Regions from separate parts of the Microbacterium zouquanmingi genome, predicted to be linked through region 1. Evidence: predicted binding sites of a transcription regulator. Region 1 holds the regulator's gene; each other region holds the start of a gene.
The links. Region 1 encodes HrcA, which represses chaperone genes, less so after heat shock. Its sites were predicted from a motif close to TTNGCACTCGNNNNNNNCGAGTGCNAA; they were not measured.

Region 1 (2,266 bases):
TGTGGATGCTGCAAAGGATGCTGGACTCGCGGTCAGCGTCGATCTGATCTACGGCGCACCCGGGGAGTCGCTCGCCGATTGGGAAGCTTCGCTCGACGCGGCCATCGCGCTGGACTCCGACCACATCTCCGCCTATGCACTGATCATCGAAGACGGCACGAAGCTCGCGCGGCAGATCCGCCGGGGCGAGGTCGCCACACCGGACGACGATCTCCAGGCAGATATGTACGAGCTCGTCGATGCGCGGCTCGCCGATGCGGGGTTCGACTGGTACGAAGTGAGCAACTGGGCGCGCCCTTCGACGGGCTCAGGGAACGAATCGGACAATCGATCCCGGCACAACCTCGCGTACTGGCGGGGGAACGACTGGTGGGGCTTCGGCCCCGGCGCCCACAGCCACGTCGCAGGACTGCGCTGGTGGAATGTGAAGCATCCGGCGGCGTACGCGCAGCGGCTCGCGGCATCCGAATCTCCCGCGGCAGGAACCGAGCGCCCCGATCGGCGATCGCATCTTCTCGAACGCGTGCTTCTGGAAACAAGGCTTTCAGATGGCATGGCCATCTCCGACCTCCCAGAGGGCAACCGGGCGGGTGTGGCAGGACTCATCGCTGATGGTCTCGTCGACGCGGCAAGCGCTTTCGCTGGCCGGATCCGGCTGACTCTCAAGGGCCGTCTGCTCGCCGATGCCGTTGTACGCGAGCTGACTGACTAGCCGAACGGGTAGAATTGGCACTCTTAGCGTGTGAGTGCCAGCAGAGAGGAGCGCATGATGGTCAGTGAACGTGGACTTCAGGTGCTCCGTGCGATCGTGCAGGACTATGTCGAGACCCATGAGCCCGTCGGCAGCAGATCGATCGTTGATCGTCACTCTTTCGGAGTCTCGGCGGCGACGATCCGCAATGACATGGCACTCCTCGAAGATGAAGAGCTCATCGCTGCACCGCACACGTCATCGGGTCGAGTCCCCACCGACAAGGGCTACCGCGTCTTCGTCAACCACCTCGCCCAGCTGCGTCCGCTTTCGGGCGCCCAGCGCGGTGCGATCGAGTCGTTCCTGACGGAGCCTGCCGATCTCGATGACCTGATGGCTCGCACCGTGCGGGTGCTCACTCAGCTCACCGGCCAGGTCGCACTCGCGCAGTACCCCTCTTTCGCCCGCGCCCACCTGACGCACATCGAACTGGTGCCGCTTGCACCCAATCGGCTTCTCGTCGTGCTCGTCACCGATGCCGGCGGCGTATCGCAACGGATCGCCGGACTGCCCGTCGATCTCGACGATTCCGACGTCGCAGTGCTGCGCGCACGGCTTTCCGCGCTGCTCACCGGACAGACGGTTCGCGAGGCGACGGACAGGGTGCAGACGCTCCTCAGTGACAGCACGGGGGCGAACACCGACAAGGCGCTCCAGCAGCTGGCCGTCATCATCGGCGAAGAGCTGGCGGAGTTCCGTCAGGAGAAGCTGGTCATGGCAGGGGCTGCGACTCTCGCTCGTCGTGAACAGGACTTCCGCGGCAGCATTCACCCACTCCTCGAGGCGATCGAGGAACAGGTGACGCTGCTGCGTCTTATGAGCGAGATGGTGCCAGACGAACACGGCCTCGCAGCCAGCATCGGCGCAGAGAACGAGCCGTTCGGGCTTCCGGAGGCATCGATCGTGGCGAGCAACTACCTGGCACCGGGTGGAACGGCGCGCGTCGGCGTCATGGGGCCGACGCGGATGGACTATCCGAGCAATCTCGCGGCGGCACGGGCGGTAGCCCGCTATCTGTCGCGGCTGCTCGACGAAGACGAAGCGGGCCGCTGAGCGGCGCGCGACAACAGCACGCAGACGCAGGAAGGTGATTGTGGCGGACCACTATGAGGTTCTCGGAGTGTCACGGGACGCATCGACGGACGAGATCAAGAAGGCGTACCGAAAGCTGGCACGTCAGCTGCACCCCGATGTGAACCCGGGGGAGGATGCGGCCGAGCGGTTCAAGCTCGTCACGCATGCCTATGACGTACTCAGCGACGACGATTCCCGGCGACGCTACGACATGGGCGGCGGAGACAGCGCAAGCGGCGGCGACTTCGGCGGGTTCGGTGGCTTCGGCGACATCTTCGAGACCTTCTTCGGAGCATCGCAGGGCGGCGGCCGCGGTGGTCGCCCCCGCTCACGCAAAGAACGCGGCCAAGACGCGCTCGTGCGTGTCACCCTCGATCTCGGCGACGTCATCTTCGGCGCGCACCGTGACATCGAGGTCGACACCGCCGTGCTCTGCGAGAC
Region 2 (2,266 bases), on a different contig from region 1:
TCTGGTTCACGGACTGGTCGTTGACCGTGCTGCGGCTGTCGATCTCAAGGTCGAGGTCGCCCCCGCCGCCGAGCCCGAATCCCGCACCTGCTCCAGAGCTGTCGAGCATCGCGTCGACGTCGACCTGGCTGTTGCTGTACTGGCGGATGCCAGCGTTGACCGAGAAGTCATTGGCCGAGTCGTGCACCGAGTTGTCCTGGAAGGAGTCGTTGATCGAGTCCTTCAGGCTGGAGTTGTCGTTGTTGGAGTCTGTGTCGGAGAAGTCGTCGTTGTCGTTGAACGAGTCATCGACGTCGACGTCGACATCCGTCTCGGTGTTGCCGACGTTGTTGTCTTCGATGTTCGTGTCGGTGTTGCCCACCTCGTTGTCAGCGATGACGGTGTTGTCGTCGACACTCGTTTCGGTGTTGCCCACCTCGTTGTCGGCGATGACCATGTTGTCTTCGACGTTCGTGTTCCCGATGTCCTCGACGCCCAGATTCCACTGGAGACCGAGAACGTTCAGGTTGTCTTCTACAGCCATGATGTTTTCCTCTGTTCGTGAGACTGCCGGAATGGCTTCGTCTTACGAGTGTGGATCTCGCGCGCTCTCCCTACATCGGGGGTCCCCCCGAGGCTTGACAGGAGTCACCGGGGGATCCCCGGGGGCTGATGGGGGGCGGATGGGTGACTTGCTGTCCCGAGCACAACAAAGGCCCGGATGCGTGATGCATCCGGGCCTTCTGAAGCGTTGAGCTTATGGAACCGCTCAGCGAACGACGACAGCGAGGACGTCGCGAGCCGAGAGCACGAGGTACTCATCGGCGCCGAACTTCACCTCGGTGCCACCGTACTTGCTGTACAGGACACGGTCGCCGACGGCGACGTCGAGCGGAACGCGGTTGCCGTTGTCATCGATGCGACCGGGGCCAACGGCCACGACCTCGCCCTCCTGGGGCTTCTCCTTGGCGGTGTCGGGGATGACCAGTCCACTCGCGGTGGTCTGCTCTGCCTCGACCTGCTGAATGACGATGCGGTCTTCGAGCGGCTTGATGGAAACCGACACGGTCTACCTCTTCTTTCTTGACGCTGACACGAAAGACTTGTTCGCACTCTCAACCCGAGAGTGCTAATCACAAGTGTAGGCGGTCGGCTGGCACTCACGCAATGCGAGTGCCAGTTTCGGGTGCTCGCCGTAGTCTGGACCAGTGGAGATGTCCGAGTTGACTGCACTGCTCACCCCCGAGGGCCTTCGGCTGCTCGACGAGGTGGGCACGATCTCATCGACCGCTGAAGTCGCGCAGACCGTGTCACGCCTTCGGGCTGCGGGCCATTCCCCTGATCTCGTGTCGGCCGTGGTCGGTCAGGCGCACCTGCGAGCGAAGGGCGCAGCCAAGTTCGGCGGCTTCGCCGAGCGGATGCTGTTCACCAGAGCCGGCCTCGAGCAGGCGACGCGTCTGGGGGTCGCCGCCCGGCACGCCGGGCGCATGCGCCGCGCGGGCATCTCACGACTGGCAGATCTGGGCTGCGGCATCGGCGGGGACGCCCTCGCGTTCGCCGGCGCAGGACTGGGCGTGGTCGCCGTCGATGTCGACGAGGTCACCGCCGCGATCGCCGCCTACAACCTCGCACCGTTCGGCGATGATGCCGCGGTGCAGCACGGCACCGCCGAAACCACCGATCTCGCCGGGATCGACGCGGTTTGGCTCGATCCGGCGCGCCGGACCGCCGGGCACAGCGAGACACGGCGGGTCATGGCATCCGATTACTCCCCCTCGCTCGACTGGGCGTTCGCGCTCGCAGAGCGCGTGCCCTGCGGCATCAAGCTCGGCCCTGCCCACGACCGCGATGCCCTGCCGGCAGACGCCGAGGCGCAGTGGGTCAGCGCCGACGGCAGCGTCGTCGAGCTCGTGCTGTGGTCGGGCATCCTCGCCCGCGAGGGCGTGCGCAGATCAGCGCTGGTGATCCGCGCAGACGAGTCGCACGAGCTGACGGCAGGGGCGGATGCTGAGGACGCGGAGACCCGCGAACTCGGGGCCTTCGTGCACGAACCCGACGGCGCGGTGATCAGGGCAAGACTCATCGGCGACGTCGCACGATCGCTGGATGCCGGGATGCTCGATGCGAAGATCGCCTATCTCACCGGGGACGCCGCGGTCACGAGCCCTTTCGTGCAGTCGTTCCGGGTGCGCGAGGTGACAGCGGCGAACCCGAAGGCCATCAATGCTGCGCTGCGCACGCACAACGTCGGCACGCTCGAGATCAAGAAGCGCGGAATGGATATCGA
Region 3 (2,266 bases), on a different contig from region 1:
TCGCTGTCGGTGTTCTCGATCTCGCGGCGGATCTGGGTCACGCGACCCTCGATCTGCTCGGTCTCGCCAGCACCTTCGACGATGGTCGTCTCGTCCTTGGTGATGATGACCTTGCGAGCACGGCCCAGCAGGTCGAGCGTGGTGTTCTCGAGCTTGAGACCGACCTCTTCGGTGATGACCTGACCACCGGTGAGGATCGCGATGTCCTGCAGCTGCGCCTTGCGACGGTCGCCGAAGCCCGGAGCCTTGACGGCAGCCGACTTGAAGATGCCGCGGATCTTGTTCAGCACGAGGGTTGCAAGGGCTTCGCCCTCGACGTCCTCGGCAATGATGACGAGTTCCTTGCCATCCTGGATGACCTTGTCGACGACAGGAAGAAGATCCTTGATGTTCGAGATCTTCGAGTTCGCGATGAGGATGTAGGGCTCCTCGAACACGGCCTCCTGGCGGTCTGCATCCGTCACGAAGTACGGGTTCAGGTAGCCCTTGTCGAAGCGCATGCCTTCGGTGAGCTCGAGCTCGGTGCCGAAGGTCTGTGACTCCTCGACGGTGACGACGCCTTCCTTGCCGACCTTGTCGATCGCCTCGGCGATGAGCTCGCCGATCTCGGTGTCGGCGGCGGAAATGGATGCCGTGGCGGCGATCTGCTCCTTGGAGTCGATCTCCTTCGCGCTGGCGAGCAGCTCCGCGGTGATCGCCGCGACAGCCTTCTCGATGCCGCGCTTGAGCGAGATCGGGTCTGCGCCGGCTGCGACGTTGCGCAGGCCTTCGCGGACGAGTGCCTGAGCGAGGACGGTCGCGGTGGTGGTTCCGTCACCTGCGACGTCGTCGGTCTTCTTGGCGACCTCCTTGACGAGCTCCGCGCCGATCTTCTCGTACGGGTCGTCCAGCTCGATCTCCTTGGCGATCGACACACCGTCGTTCGTGATCGTGGGAGCGCCCCACTTCTTCTCGAGCACGACGTTGCGACCGCGCGGGCCGAGGGTCACCTTGACAGCGTCGGCGAGGATGTTCAGGCCGCGCTCGAGACCGCGACGGGCCTCCTCATCGAAAGCGATGATCTTTGCCATGAGTTTTGTCGTCCCTCCTGGACGTAGACGTTCTGGTTAGCACTCACGGTACGAGAGTGCTAACGCCCATTCTGGCACTCGACCCCTCCGAGTGCAAGCCGCGGTGCGGCGTCTATTCAGCAGGCGTCTCTGCGGGCTCGGGCTGAATGCTCGAGCGGTCCAGACCGATCACGATGACGAGCTGCTTCTGCTCCGGGTCGCTCGGATCCGCATAGACGTCGCTCTGCTCGACATGCGCTCCGCCGATGAGATCGGCGAGCCCGATTGCGGCGAGCTCGGCATCAGCGGCGTTGTAGTAGACGGTTGTCTCCGCGAAATCCTGCTGACCGGCGGGAACGTAGCTGATGAGGTTGTCCGACCACTGCGCGTTGATGAGGGTCTCGCGCATCTGGGCATCGAGGCCTTCTTCAGGCGTCGCGTTGAGGATCAGCACGGAATATGTCATATCGACGACGCCTGTCGCTTCAGGTGTCGGTGCGATGGCCTCTTCCGGAGCGGGGAACAGCGTGATGCGCCCCATCATGAGAAGTGCGACGAAGATGCCGATGACGATGAGCACGAGCGCTGAGACGAACGACCACAGCAGAACGAGCCATCCGTTCATCCCTGGTGCTTCAGCACGGTGGGCACCCACTCGCCCAGTGGCGCGCGGGACTTCATCAAAACGGTCTTTGACGGGATGGGGCACTCGTCGATGCTACCCGGCGAACCCGCGTATCCGCGCAACGCGCTGGTCGACGCGACGCTCACGCAGGCGCCTGAGCCGGCGGATGAGCATCGGATCGTGGTCGAGAGCCTGCTCTGTATCGATGAGCCGCTCGAGCAGCTGGTAGTAACGGGCCGGGCTCATCCCGAGATTTCTGCGGATGGCCTCTTCCTTCGCGCCGCCGTGACGCGGCCAGGCCGCTTCCAGGGCGAGGATCGCGCGGTCGCGATCGGTGAGGTCTCCGAGCATGGCACCAGGCTATTGGCCAACAGCGCGAGTGCCCTCACGCCACTCCCACCAACGCCCCAATGCGTCGGCGGCAGCGCGAACTTCTCCGTCGAGCGCCACGACGAAACAGTTCTTGTCACCTTGCTGCCACGTCGCGGCATCCACGGGCGCTACCCAGGCATCGTGCAGTTCCGGCGCGTCGATGGTGATCCACCTCGCGGGAAGCTCGCGCACGCGCGCGATGAGCGCATTGCGCGCGATC

Region 2: the regulator HrcA is predicted to act here: its motif matches at 1,133-1,159, upstream of groES (co-chaperone GroES).
Region 3: the regulator HrcA is predicted to act here: its motif matches at 1,107-1,133, upstream of groL (chaperonin GroEL).

What each region holds. Positions count from the first base shown of each region.
Region 1 is NZ_JBQPQZ010000005.1:91,552-93,817, reverse strand. It holds gene hemW (radical SAM family heme chaperone HemW) at 1-712, shown strand, start outside; gene hrcA (heat-inducible transcriptional repressor HrcA) at 770-1,804, shown strand; gene dnaJ (molecular chaperone DnaJ) at 1,845-2,266, shown strand, end outside.
Region 2 is NZ_JBQPQZ010000001.1:333,674-335,939, forward strand. It holds gene ACTU6U_RS01510 (hypothetical protein) at 1-523, opposite strand, end outside; gene groES (co-chaperone GroES) at 749-1,045, opposite strand; gene ACTU6U_RS01520 (THUMP-like domain-containing protein) at 1,188-2,266, shown strand, end outside.
Region 3 is NZ_JBQPQZ010000004.1:291,998-294,263, forward strand. It holds gene groL (chaperonin GroEL) at 1-1,070, opposite strand, end outside; gene ACTU6U_RS10835 (LytR C-terminal domain-containing protein) at 1,183-1,674, opposite strand; gene ACTU6U_RS10840 (DUF3263 domain-containing protein) at 1,768-2,025, opposite strand; gene ACTU6U_RS10845 (DUF2332 family protein) at 2,035-2,266, opposite strand, start outside.